One region of the Streptomyces sp. NPDC026515 genome, then DNA from elsewhere that is predicted to be linked to it. Evidence: riboswitches for the same ligand, from Rfam matches in the RefSeq annotation. Region 1 holds a riboswitch; the other holds the start of a gene.
What was found. A riboswitch is a leader RNA that binds a small molecule or an ion and turns the genes downstream of it on or off. The one in region 1 is predicted to bind glycine.

Region 1 (6,437 bases):
CCAGGCCCGCTCGTTCTCCAGCATCAGGGCGGAGATCGACAGACCCGTCTCCTTGGTCAGGCGCAGCAGCTCGTCGCCCGTGCGGAAGGGGTACTTCAGGACCGTGTCGTCCAGCTTGATGCGGTCCGCGCCGACCGCCTCCTCGTCGACGACGAACCCGCCGCCGACCGAGTAGTACGTCTTGGAGAGGAGTTCCGTCCCAAAGGCGTCGTACGCCCACAGGGTCATGCCGTTCGCGTGGTAGGGCAGCGTCTTGCGGCGGTGCAGTTTCAGGTCGGCGTCGAAGGAGAACGCGATCTCGTGCTCGCCCAGCAGCGACAGGCGCTTCGTGGCCTTGATCGTCTCGATCCGGTCGTCCGCGCCCTCCACGTCGACCGTGCGCGGCGAGGCGCCCTCCAGGCCGAGCAGCACCGCCTTCGGGGTGCCGTGGCCGTGGCCGGTCGCGCCGAGCGACCCGTACAGCTCGGAGCGTATCGAGGTGACGGAGTCCAGCAGCCCCTCGTTGCGCAGGCGGCGGGCGAACATGCGGGCCGCGCGCATGGGACCGACGGTGTGAGAGCTCGACGGGCCGATACCGATCGAGAACAGGTCGAAGACCGAGATGGCCACGGGAACTCCTTGGAAAAGGGCGGGGGCACACACCATCGGGTGCCCCCACCAGGGAACTACTTGTTCAGACCGGGGTAAAGCGGGTGCTTCGCGGTCAGGGCCTCGACCCGGGCCCTCAGGGCCGCCGCGTCGTAGGACGGCTTCAGCGTCTCGGCGATCACGTCCGCGACCTCGGTGAAGTCCTCGGCCGTGAAGCCGCGGGTGGCCAGCGCCGGGGTGCCGATCCGCAGCCCCGAGGTGACCATCGGCGGGCGCGGGTCGTTCGGGACGGCGTTGCGGTTGACCGTGATGCCGACCTCGTGGAGACGGTCCTCGGCCTGCTGCCCGTCCAGCTCCGACTCGCGCAGGTCGACGAGGATCAGGTGCACGTCCGTGCCGCCGGACAGCACGCTCACGCCGGCCTCGCGGGCGTCGGGCGCGGTGAGCCGCTCGGCGAGGATGCGCGCACCCTCCACCGTACGACGCTGGCGCTCCTTGAAGTCCTCCGAGGCGGCGACCTTGAAGGAGACGGCCTTCGCCGCGATCACGTGCTCCAGGGGACCGCCCTGGAAGCCGGGGAAGACGGACGAGTTCAGCTTCTTCGCGAAGGCCTGACGGGCCAGGATGATGCCGCCGCGGGGACCGCCCAGCGTCTTGTGGGTGGTGGAGGTGACCACGTCGGCGTAGGGCACCGGGTTCTCGTGCAGACCGGCGGCGACCAGGCCGGCGAAGTGGGCCATGTCGACCCACAGGTACGCCTCGACCTCGTCGGCGATCCGCCGGAACTCGGCGAAGTCCAGCTGGCGCGGGTACGCCGACCAGCCGGCGATGATCACCTTCGGCCGGTGCTCCTTGGCGAGCCGCTCCACCTCGGACATGTCCACGAGACCGGCGTCGTCCACGTGGTAGGCCACCACGCCGAACTGCTTGCCGGAGAAGTTCAGGCGCATGCCGTGGGTCAGGTGGCCGCCGTGGGCGAGGTCCAGACCCAGGATGGTGTCGCCGGGCTGCGCCAGCGCGAACAGGGCCGCCTGGTTGGCGGAGGCACCGGAGTGCGGCTGCACGTTGGCGTACTCGGCGCCGAACAGCTCCTTCACCCGGTCGATGGCGATCTGCTCGGTGACGTCGACGTGCTCGCAGCCGCCGTAGTAGCGGCGGCCCGGGTAGCCCTCGGCGTACTTGTTGGTCAGTACCGAGCCCTGCGCCTCCATGACCGCGACCGGAGCGAAGTTCTCCGAGGCGATCATCTCCAGGGTGGACTGCTGGCGCACCAGCTCGGCGTCGACCGCGGCCGCGACCTCCGGGTCGAGCTCGTGCAGGGGCGTGTTCAGAACGGACATCTTTTTCTACGACTCCTCAGCCGGTGTCTGTGCGGTCCTCAGCCGGCGGTGAAGGCGGTGTACTCGTCGGCGGAGAGCAGATCGGCCGGCTCGTCCGCGATGCGCACCTTGAACAGCCAGCCGCCCTCGAAGGGGGCCGAGTTCACCAGGGACGGATCGTCCACGACGTCCTCGTTGATCTCGGTGATCTCACCGGTGACCGGCGAGTAGAGGTCGGAGACCGACTTGGTCGACTCCAGCTCGCCGCAGGACTCGCCCGCGGTCACGGTGTCGCCGACGGCCGGGAGCTGGACGAAGACGACGTCACCGAGCGCGTTGGCCGCGTGCTCCGTGATGCCGACCGTCGCCACGCTGTCCGCGGCGGCCGACAGCCACTCGTGCTCCTTGCTGTAACGCAGCTGCTGGGGGTTGCTCATGGCCTGAATTCTCCTGTACGCGGGGGAGTGCTGGTGAAAGAGGACTGCTGGAAAGACACGTGAGCAGCGGAAATGTGCGCAGGGTCACGCGCCGCCGCGCCCAGTGTCTCCTCTGGGTCTGCCTCGGGGTCTACTTCTGGCGCTTGTAGAAGGGCAGGGCCACGACCTCGTACGGTTCGTGGCTGCCCCGGATGTCCACACCGACACCCGTGGTGCCCGGCGCCGAGTGCGCCGCGTCGACGTACGCCATGGCGATCGGCCTGCCCAGGGTGGGGGAGGGGGCGCCGGAGGTGACCTCGCCGATCACCTCGCCGCCCGCGACCACCGAGAACCCGGCGCGCGGCACCCGACGGCCCTCGGCGACCAGGCCGACCAGCACCCGCGGCGGCTCGGCCGCGGCCCGGTCGGCGGCCTCCTGGAGCGCCTCGCGCCCCACGAAGTCGCCGTCCTTCTCGAACTTCACCACCCGGCCGAGCCCGGCGTCGAAGGGGGTCAGCGAGGTGGTCAGCTCATGCCCGTAGAGCGGCATGCCCGCCTCCAGGCGCAGGGTGTCCCGGCAGGACAGCCCGCAGGGCACCAGGCCGACGCCCTCACCCGCGTCGGTGAGCGCCTGCCACACCTGCACCGCGTGCTCCGGCTTCACGAACAGCTCGAAGCCGTCCTCGCCGGTGTAGCCGGTGCGGGCGATCAGCGCCGGGACCCCGGCGACCGTGCCGGGCAGCCCGGCGTAGTACTTCAGGCCGTCCAGGTCGGCGTCGGTCAGCGACTTCAGGATCCCGGGCGACTCCGGTCCCTGGACGGCGATCAGGGCGTACGCGTCCCGGTCGTCGCGCACCTCGGCGTCGAACCCGTCGGCACGCTCGGTCAGCGCGTCGAGGACCACCTGGGCGTTGGAGGCGTTGGCCACGACCAGGTACTCGGTCTCGGCCAGCCGGTAGACGATCAGGTCGTCGAGGATGCCGCCGTCGGCCCGGCAGATCATGGTGTAGCGGGCGCGCCCGACGCCGACGGAGGCGATGTTGCCGACCAGGGCGTGGTTCAGCAGGGCGGCCGCCTGGGGGCCGGTCACGGCGATCTCGCCCATGTGGGAGAGGTCGAAGAGCCCGGCCCTGGTCCGCACGGCGACATGCTCGTCGCGTTCGGATCCGTAGCGCAGGGGCATGTCCCAGCCGGCGAAGTCGGTCATGGTGGCGCCGAGCGAGCGATGCAGGGCATCGAGCGCGGTACGGCGGAGTCCAGCGGAATCGGAACTGCTCATCGGTCGGTCGTCTCCCAAAGATCCCAGGGCATGACAGGCGAGGTCTGTCCTCCCCATCTGTCATCGGAACCTGAGAGGTTCGCCTCGACCACCACAGTGGTCACGACTTGCACCTTGGGTGGGACCGCCGAGACGGCGGCCCGCTTTTCAGATGTGCCTCGCCCGCGCGGTAACGGGGCCTGAGAGATTCAAGGGAGGGACTTGCTCCTTCGGCGCCCCGGCGAAGACTGCCGGGGACTCTCCCGCGCGGATTCAAACGGCCGGTATGCAGTTGGCGGGCACATCATTGCATGCCGGGCGGAGCTTTGTGACAGGCCTGTGGCCGGAAGCGGACCGAACCGCGAGACACCGGGGATTACCTTCTCTTTACAGTATGTGGGGAGAACCTTTCCTGAACCCCCAGGGAGGACGGTCACGGTGACAAGGACCACGGCATACGCGACGACGGGCATGGCCCTGTCCGGGCAGCCGGCGGCCCCCGCGCTCGAGCGGTGCGCGGAGCCGGCACCGGTCGTCCGTGATCTGCGCGACCGTGCGGGCGGCAGCCCGCCCGGTCTGCTCTTCGGCCCTCGTGACCTGGTCGTGGTCACCGGACTGCCCGGCAGCGGCAAGTCCACCCTGATGCACCGCACCGTCCAGGGCATCCGGATCGACTCCCAGGACACCCGGGACCGCTGGGACGCCCGGCTGGCCCGCTTCCTGCCGTACGCCCTCTACCGCCCGCTGGTCCGCCTCGCCCACTACGCCGGACTGCGCCGCGCGCTGCGCACCGGCGAGGGCGTCGTGGTGCACGACTGCGGGACCCAGGCCTGGGTGCGCGACTGGCTGGCCCGCGCGGCCCGCCGCCGCGGCGGCACCCTGCACCTGCTGCTCCTGGACGTCACGCCCGGCACGGCGCTGGACGGCCAGCGCGAGCGCGGCCGGGGCGTCTCCCGGTACGCCTTCCTGCGCCACCGCCACGCCGCGTCCCGCCTGGTGCGCGCGGTGGAGAAGGGCGGGCTGCCCCAGGGGGTCGGCTCGGCGGTCCTGCTCGACCGGGACGCGGCGGACGTACTGTGCCGGATCGCCTTCCGGAGGGCGGAGCAGCCCACCGGGTGAGGCCCCCCGGTCGGCGGATCGGCTCACGGGGTGAGGCATTGTCACAGCCACCCGCTAGCCTTTTCAGACTCAGCAGCAGCGGTTTCCAGCAGGCGGTAGGCAGATGGACTTCCCGGCGGACATTCCCGCGGACTTCCCGGCACAGGCGCACCCCCACCCGCACGGCGGTTGGCCCGGCAACGAACTGGAGGAGGTCCTGTCGGCCTCCCTCGGCGTCCCCTCGGCCGCGGGCCGGCTCATCGAGGTACTCGGCCGCAGCTTCCTGTGGATCCCGCTGCCGGAGGGCGGCGGTCCGCACAGCGGCCCGCTGGACCTGCCCACCACCGAGATCGAAGGCCGGGTGTACGTCCCGGTCTTCAGCTCCGAGGAGCAGTTCCGCCAGGTGGTCGGCGCCCACCTGTCGTACACGATCGCCCCGGCCGTCGAGTTCGCCCGCGGTCTGCCCCCGCAGGTCGGCATCGCCGTGAACCCGGGGGGCGTGGTGGGAGTCCCGCTGCCGCCGGAGGCGGTCGCCGAGCTGTGCCGCTGCGGCCGCAGCGAACTGGACGGCCCCGCCTCGGGCGGCCGGGTCCGGCTCTTCGAACCGGACTGGCAGGACGACCCGATGGACTTCCTGGCCGCGGCCTCCGCCGAGTTCGCGGGGACCGGCGTGGTCGCCACGGCCCGCCGCTGCCTGGCCGCGGTCGAGACGGCCGACCCCGTGATGTTCGTGGGCGTCGAACTCTCGCAGTGGGAGGGGGACATCAGGGCGGTGCCGCTGGAGGCGCTGGGCAAGGCGCTGGGCCGGGTCCCGGTGCAGTGGCCGGTGAACCTGGTCCTGCTCGACGTGGCCGACGACCCGGTGGGCCACTGGATGCGGGAGAACGTCCGGCCCTTCTACCAGTACGGCCACTGAAGGCGCCCCGCCAGGGGCGCGGGGCCGTGCCGATGTGCGGTGCGACCCCGCGGGCCCGCCCGGCCACGACGCAACCCCCACTCGTGCACGGACCATCGGCCCCCTCCCCCCGGGCGCTTAAGCTGTCCCCGAATGCGGGGCGACAAATGAAGGGGCGGTAACACGTGAGCGCCAGCGGCACCGCGGCGGCCGGACAGGTCGAGCACATGCTGCGCCAGGTAACCCCCGGGCGCTACGACGCCTACGAGGCACTCCTCCGCGCCCTCGCCACGCCGTCCTCGGGTCAGATCTGGATGCTCCTGTGGCACGGTCAGGGCGGCTCCCCCGACGCCCAGTACGGGAACATGGACGTCGAGGGCCACGGCTACGCCCCCTGCGTGACCTCGGCCCAGGAACTGTCGGCGAGCGGCTGGAACCGTTCGTACGAGGTGGTCGACGGCCTCGACGTGGCCCGCACCCTCTATCCCGACCACTTCGGGCTGTGGCTCAACCCGCACGCCCCGGGCGGCGGGGTCGGCATCCCCTGGCTGGACCTGCGCCGGATCGCGACCGGCCTGGAGCGCCAGCCCGCGGGGCCGCTGCGTCTGGCCGAACCGACCATCGAGATCCCGCAGTTCTACGCGCTGCTGTCGCAGAACGCCCACCGCACGCCCGCGGTCCGCTCGCTGCGGCGCGCCTGGGTGCAGCCGGCGCTCGGCGCGCCGTATCTCGCGATCGGACTCGACGTGTACGACACGTCGCCGCCGGCCGTGGACTCGGTGCGGGCGATGATGCAGCAGTCCGTCGGGGCGGTGCCGGAGGGGCTGCCGGTGTCCACGGTCGCCATGACCGACGAGTACGAC
Region 2 (6,437 bases), on a different contig from region 1:
ATGTGGAGTTCCGCCGCCAGCCGGACGGCTCGTTCACGGTGGCCGACGTGGGCAGCCTGAACGGCACGTACGTCAACCGGGAGCGCATCGACCAGGTCGCTCTGTCGAACGGTGACGAGGTCCAGATCGGCAAGTACCGGCTGGTCTTCTACGCGAGCCGGCAGGGCATCTGACCCTCCGGACCTCGTGCCGGGACCCCAGGGAAGAAGGTCCATGCTGCACACGCCGAGCGGCGGTACCGGTCACGGCACCGCCGCCACGGAATCCGGGCTGATGAGCATCGGCACGGTGCTGAACGTGCTGCGCGACGAGTTCCCCGAAGTGACCATCTCCAAGATCCGTTTTCTGGAGTCGGAGGGGCTCATCGAGCCCCGCCGGACTCCGTCCGGGTACCGCAAGTTCAGTGGCGGGGACGTGGAGCGTCTCGGACACGTCCTGAGGATGCAGCGGGACCACTACCTGCCGCTGAAGGTCATCCGCGAGTACCTGGACGCCATGGAGCGCGGTGAGGCCGTACAGCTGCCCGTGCTGGGGCGGCAGCGGGACGGCGAGGCGGTGCCGGTGGTGCCCGAGGTGCCCACGGTGGCGCGGATCGGGCGGGACGAGCTGCTCGCGGCCGCCGAGATCGACGAGAACCGCCTGGCGGAGTGGGAGTCGTACGGGCTGCTCACTCCCCTGGAGGACGGCGTGTACGACTCCGAGGCGGTCACCGTGGCCGCGCTCGTGACGGAGCTGGGCAGGTTCGGGATCGAACCGCGTCATCTGCGGGTGATGAAGGCCGCCGCGGACCGTGAGGCGGGCCTGGTGGACCAGGTGGTGGCCCCGCTCAGGCGGCACCGCAACCCGCAGACCCGGGCCCACGCCGAGGCCCGTACGAAGGAGCTGGCGGCGCTCACGGTGAAGCTGCACGCCGCACTGGTGCAGAGCGCCCTCGGGGTGCGGCTGCCGTGACCATCGTGACAGGACCCGGGCGGAGGCCGGATCGGGCGCGCGTTCCGGGCCCGACTACCCAAACGTCCCGGGCACGGCCTAGGGTTGCTGTGTGAACGAGCTCGATGTCGTAGGTGTCCGGGTGGAAATGCCCTCCAACCAACCGATCGTGCTCCTGCGCGAAGTGGGAGGCGACCGTTACCTCCCTATCTGGATCGGTCCGGGGGAGGCGACGGCGATCGCGTTCGCCCAGCAGGGCATGGCTCCTGCACGACCGCTGACCCACGACCTGTTCAAGGACGTGCTGGAGGCCGTCGGCCAGGAGCTCACCGAAGTGCGCATCACGGACCTGCGTGAGGGGGTCTTCTACGCGGAGCTGGTGTTCGCCAGCGGTGTCGAGGTGAGCGCTCGTCCGTCCGACGCCATAGCGCTGGCGCTGCGCACCGGAACGCCGATCTACGGGAGCGACACGGTGCTGGACGACGCGGGCATCGCGATCCCTGACGAGCAGGAGGACGAGGTGGAGAAGTTCCGCGAGTTCCTCGACCAGATCTCGCCCGAGGACTTCGGCACCAGCAGTCAGTGAGGGACGGGAGCCGGCCGGCGCTTCAGCCGCTCACCCGAAGGCCGCGACGGGCCGGTTCACGGTTCGTCAGGGGCGGAACTCACGGGCGATTGCCGGCGGCCACTGAGAGCGTCCTACGCCTTCCCGCCAGACCATTCGGCTAGCCTTTCCCCGCGGTGGGGCACGGGAAACCACTCCTAGGGTGATTATCACTCGGCGTGCCGAGTGTGGCGATCGTTGACGCACCCCTGGTGACTGCCTACCGTCGAGAAGGCAGGTCAAGGACGGAGGTCGGCGTGAGAAGCAGCGGCGACGGTATGGCTGGGGGTGCCCCGGGACGCGGTCTCGGGGAGAGCGGTCCGTACCCGCCCCCGGGCTCTCGACTCCGTCCGAGTTGGGGGGACCCCCAGCACGGCAGCGGTGGCGGTCACGCCGCGCAGCGGCCGGCGGCGGTGCCGAGCGGCGAAGGGGTGGCGTCCATGACGACCGAGGAGATCGGCTATCGGGGGCCCACCGCCTGCGCGGCGGCCGGCATCACCTACCGGCAGCTCGACTACTGGGCACGCACCGGCCTGGTCGAGCCCAGCGTGCGGCCCGCCTACGGATCGGGCACCCAGCGCCTCTACAGCTTCCGTGACGTCGTCGTCCTGAAGATCGTCAAGCGGTTCCTGGACACCGGAGTGTCCCTCCAGAACATCCGCACCACCGTCCGGCACCTGAGGGAACGCGGTTTCCGCGACCTGGAGCGGATGACCCTCATGAGCGACGGCGCCACGGTCTACGAGTGCACCTCGCCCGACGAGGTCCACGCGCTGCTCCAGGGCGGGCAGGGCGTCTTCGGGATCGCGGTCGGCGTGGTCTGGCGGGACGTGGAGAGCGCGCTCTCCCAGCTGCACGGCGAGCGCGTCGACACCGGTGAGACCCTCGTCGGGCACAACCCCGCCGACGAGCTGGCCCGGCGCCGCAACAAGGCGGTCTGAGGCGCCAAGGCGCTGAGGCTCCCCCCATGGCCTCCTGAGCCCTCTGTGACACCCCGGCGCGGTTCCGTGCCGGGGTGTTGTCAGTGGTGTGGTGCAGCATCGGAGATGTGAGAAACGCGCCCACGATCCTGCATCTCGACATGGATGCCTTCTACGCCTCGGTGGAGCAGGCATCCAAGCCGAGCCTGCGGGGGAAGGCCGTGGTCGTGGGCGGCCTCGGACCGCGTGGCGTGGTGGCCACCGCCTCCTACGAGGCCCGGGTGTTCGGGGTGCACTCCGCGATGCCGATGGCGCAGGCACGCAGGCTGGCGCCGAACGCCGCCTACCTCGTGCCGCGCTTCGGGCTGTACCGGTCGATCAGCGAGCAGGTGATGGCGCTGCTGCACGAGCTGTCGCCGCTGGTGGAGCCGCTGAGCCTGGACGAGGCGTTCGTGGACCTGGAGGCGGGTGAGGTGGGCTGGGACGCGGGGTCGGCGCGCCTGGTGGGGGAGAAGCTGCGCGCGGACATCCGGAGCGCCACGGGGGTCTCCGGGTCGGTCGGGCTCGCCGCCTCGAAGATGCTCGCGAAGATCGCCTCCGAGCAGGCCAAACCGGACGGGCTGGTGCTGATCGCACCGGGCACCGAGCGGGCGATGCTCGGGCCGATGTCGGTGCGGACCCTGCCGGGCGTGGGGCCGGCGACCGGGGACCATCTGCGGCGGGCCGGGATCACCACGGTCGACGAGATCGCCGAGGCGGGCGAGGACGAACTGGTTCGGCTGCTCGGCAAGGCCCACGGGCACGCGTTGCACGCGATGGCGCTGGCGCAGGACGAACGGCCCGTGGTCGCCGAGCGGGAGGCCAAGTCGGTGTCCGTCGAGGACACCTACGACGTGGACATCCACGACCGGATGCGGGTGGGGATGGAGGTACGGCGGCTGGCCGACCGGTGCGTGCGCAGACTGCGCGGGGCCGGGCTGTCGGGGCGGACCATCGTGCTGAAGGTACGCAGGTACGACTTCTCGACGCTCACCCGGTCGGAGACGCTCCGGGGGCCGACCGACGACCCGGCGGTGGTGCGGGAGGCGGCCGCGCGGCTGCTGGACTCGGTGGACACGACGGGGGGTGTGCGGCTGCTGGGCGTCGGGGTGACGGGGCTCGCCGACTACACCCAGGAGGATCTGTTCGCTCAGGCGGCGGCGGGGGAGGGGGCGGGGGAGTCCGCGACGGCGGAGGAGGACGCGGCGGAGCCGGTCGCCGAGCAGCAGCCGGCCGCCGAGCGGCGGTGGCCGGCGGGGCACGACGTGCGGCATGCCGAGTACGGGCACGGATGGGTGCAGGGGAGCGGGCTGGGGAGGGTGACGGTGCGGTTCGAGACGCCGGGGGCGGTGGAGCCGGGGCGGGTGCGGACGTTTCGTGTCGACGACCCGGAGCTGGAACCGGCGGAGCCGTTGCCGCTGGTGTCGGGGCGACCGGGTGACGGGGTGGCGGCAGACGGTGTGTGCGGGCGGGTGGGGGGCTGATCGCGCAGTTCCCCGCGCCCTTTGCGGGGGCGTTGCGAGCGGCGCCCCGCCGCCGCCCGGTCAGGTGCCCGGGTCCTCCGTGCCCGCCAGCTTGCCGAAGTGGTGGTCCGGCTCGTCGGGGGGCGGGGCGGCCGTCGTGTCCAGGCCGTAGTGGTGGTAGAGCTGGAGCTCCTGCTCGGGGGAGAGGTGGCGGCCCACGCCGAAGTCCGGGGCGTCCTTGATCAGGGCGCGGTCGAAGGGGACCTTGAGGGTGCCCTCGACCAGTTCGCTCGGCTCCAGGGGCACGAAGGCGTCCCGCGAGAACAGGCCGGTGCGTATGGCCGCCCACTCCGGCACCCCGGTCGCGTCGTCGAGGTAGACCTCGTCGATCGTGCCGATCTTCGTGCCGTTGCGGTCGAACGCCTTGCGGCCGATCAGGTTGCGCGGATCGATGTCGGTCTGCACGGGCCCTCCACTAGGTCGCAACTCATCCGTAAGCACTACAAAAGAGCACATTGAAGGAGGCGGCCACTCGAAGACCCGTGCGTTGCCCTCGCTGGTAGGCTGGCAAGCGGCTGCTGACCCCGCGCGGGAGAGTCCTCCGGACAGACCGGAGGCGCCGAAGGAGCAAATCCTCCCCGGAATCTCTCAGGCTCACGTACCGCACGGACGAGGTCACTCTGGAAAGCAGGGCGGGCGTCGACGGCGTCCGCTCTCACCGACGGTGAAAGCCGGATCCCCTGGGCGTCCGGCGAAGCTCTCAGGTTGAGATGACAGAGGGGGAGGCCGTCGGGGTGCCCGTGCCGGGGTACCCCTCGAAGGTCGCGTCAGACCAGGAGGCCTCCGCAATGACCGCCCAGCGCGTTCCGCTTTCCGAGCTCGAGCAGGGAATCCCCTTCGAGCAGCGCCATATCGGACCCGATCACGAGGCCCGGGCCAAGATGCTCGCCCAGGTCGGTTACGGCTCACTCGACGAGCTGACCGCCGCCGCCGTGCCGGACGTCATCAAGAACGCCGACACCCTGGAACTGCCGGGCGCGCGCACCGAGGCCGAGGTGCTGGCCGAGCTGCGGTCGCTGGCCGACCGCAACCAGGTGCTCGACTCCATGATCGGACTGGGCTACTACGGCACCTTCACGCCGCCCGTCATCCTGCGCAACGTGATGGAGAACCCGGCCTGGTACACGGCCTACACGCCGTACCAGCCGGAGATCTCCCAGGGCCGGCTGGAGGCGCTGCTGAACTTCCAGACCGTGGTCGCCGACCTCACCGGACTGCCCACCTCCGGTGCCTCGCTGCTCGACGAGGGCACCGCCGCCGCCGAGGCCGTGGCCCTGTCGCTGCGCATGGGCAAGAACAAGAAGGGTGTCTTCGTCATCGACGCGGACGCCCTGCCGCAGACCATCGCCGTGATCGAGACCCGGGCCGAACCGGCCGGGGTCGAGATCGTCGTCGCCGACCTCAGCGACGGAATCCCGGCCGACCTCGCCGCACGCGAGATCAACGGCGTGCTCGTCCAGTACCCCGGCGCCTCCGGTGCCGTACGCGACATCAGGCCGCTCATCGAGCAGGCGCACGGGCTGGGCGCGCTGGTCACCGTCGCCGCCGACCTGCTCGCGCTGACCCTGCTGACCTCGCCGGGCGAGCTGGGCGCCGACATCGCCGTCGGAACGACCCAGCGCTTCGGTGTGCCGATGGGCTTCGGCGGGCCGCACGCCGGCTACATGGCGGTACGCGAGAAGTTCGCGCGCAGCCTGCCCGGCCGGCTCGTGGGCGTCTCCGTGGACGCCGACGGGCACCGGGCCTACCGGCTCGCGCTGCAGACGCGTGAACAGCACATCCGCCGTGAGAAGGCCACCAGCAACATCTGCACCGCACAGGTACTGCTCGCCGTGATGGCCGGCATGTACGCCGTCTACCACGGGCCCGAGGGGCTGCGGGCCATCGCGCAGCGGACCCACCGCTATGCCACGATCCTCGCCGCGGGCCTCAGGGCCGGCGGGGTCGAGATCGTGTACAGTGCCTACTTCGACACCCTCACCGCACGCGTGCCCGGCAAGGCCGCCGAGGTCGTCGCGGCCGCCTGCCTGGGCGGCGTGAACCTGCGGCTGGTGGACGCCGACCACGTCTCCATGGCCTGCGACGAGACCACCACGCGGGCCCAGCTGGGTGCCGTGTGGGCGGCTTTCGGGGTCGGGGGCGACGTCGAGGCGCTGGACGAGGCCGCCGCGGACACGCTGCCCGAGGCGCTGCTGCGCGAGGACGGCTACCTGGGCCACCCCGTCTTCCACGAGCACCGCTCCGAGACCGCGATGCTGCGCTATCTGCGCCGCCTCGCCGACCGGGACTACGCGCTGGACCGGGGCATGATCCCGCTGGGCTCCTGCACCATGAAGCTCAACGCGACCACCGAGATGGAGCCGGTCACCTGGCCCGAGTTCGGCCAGCTGCACCCCTTCGCGCCCGCCGAGCAGGCACAGG

Region 2: another riboswitch for glycine. It lies ahead of gcvP (aminomethyl-transferring glycine dehydrogenase); the one in region 1 lies ahead of gcvT (glycine cleavage system aminomethyltransferase GcvT).

What each region holds. Positions count from the first base shown of each region.
Region 1 is NZ_JBVHQD010000011.1:261,896-268,332, reverse strand. Features, by position in the region: gene ACZ4O3_RS24655 (L-serine ammonia-lyase) at 1-609, opposite strand, end outside; gene glyA (serine hydroxymethyltransferase) at 666-1,928, opposite strand; gene gcvH (glycine cleavage system protein GcvH) at 1,967-2,344, opposite strand; gene gcvT (glycine cleavage system aminomethyltransferase GcvT) at 2,475-3,602, opposite strand; glycine riboswitch at 3,650-3,759, opposite strand; glycine riboswitch at 3,760-3,857, opposite strand; gene ACZ4O3_RS24635 (AAA family ATPase) at 4,020-4,700, shown strand; gene ACZ4O3_RS24630 (enhanced serine sensitivity protein SseB) at 4,804-5,595, shown strand; gene ACZ4O3_RS24625 (enhanced serine sensitivity protein SseB C-terminal domain-containing protein) at 5,760-6,437, shown strand, end outside.
Region 2 is NZ_JBVHQD010000035.1:50,042-56,478, reverse strand. Features, by position in the region: gene ACZ4O3_RS41740 (FHA domain-containing protein) at 1-173, shown strand, start outside; gene ftsR (transcriptional regulator FtsR) at 214-951, shown strand; gene ACZ4O3_RS41730 (bifunctional nuclease family protein) at 1,043-1,516, shown strand; gene ACZ4O3_RS41725 (MerR family transcriptional regulator) at 1,792-2,475, shown strand; gene ACZ4O3_RS41720 (DNA polymerase IV) at 2,583-3,977, shown strand; gene ACZ4O3_RS41715 (PRC-barrel domain-containing protein) at 4,038-4,421, opposite strand; glycine riboswitch at 4,536-4,630, shown strand; gene gcvP (aminomethyl-transferring glycine dehydrogenase) at 4,805-6,437, shown strand, end outside.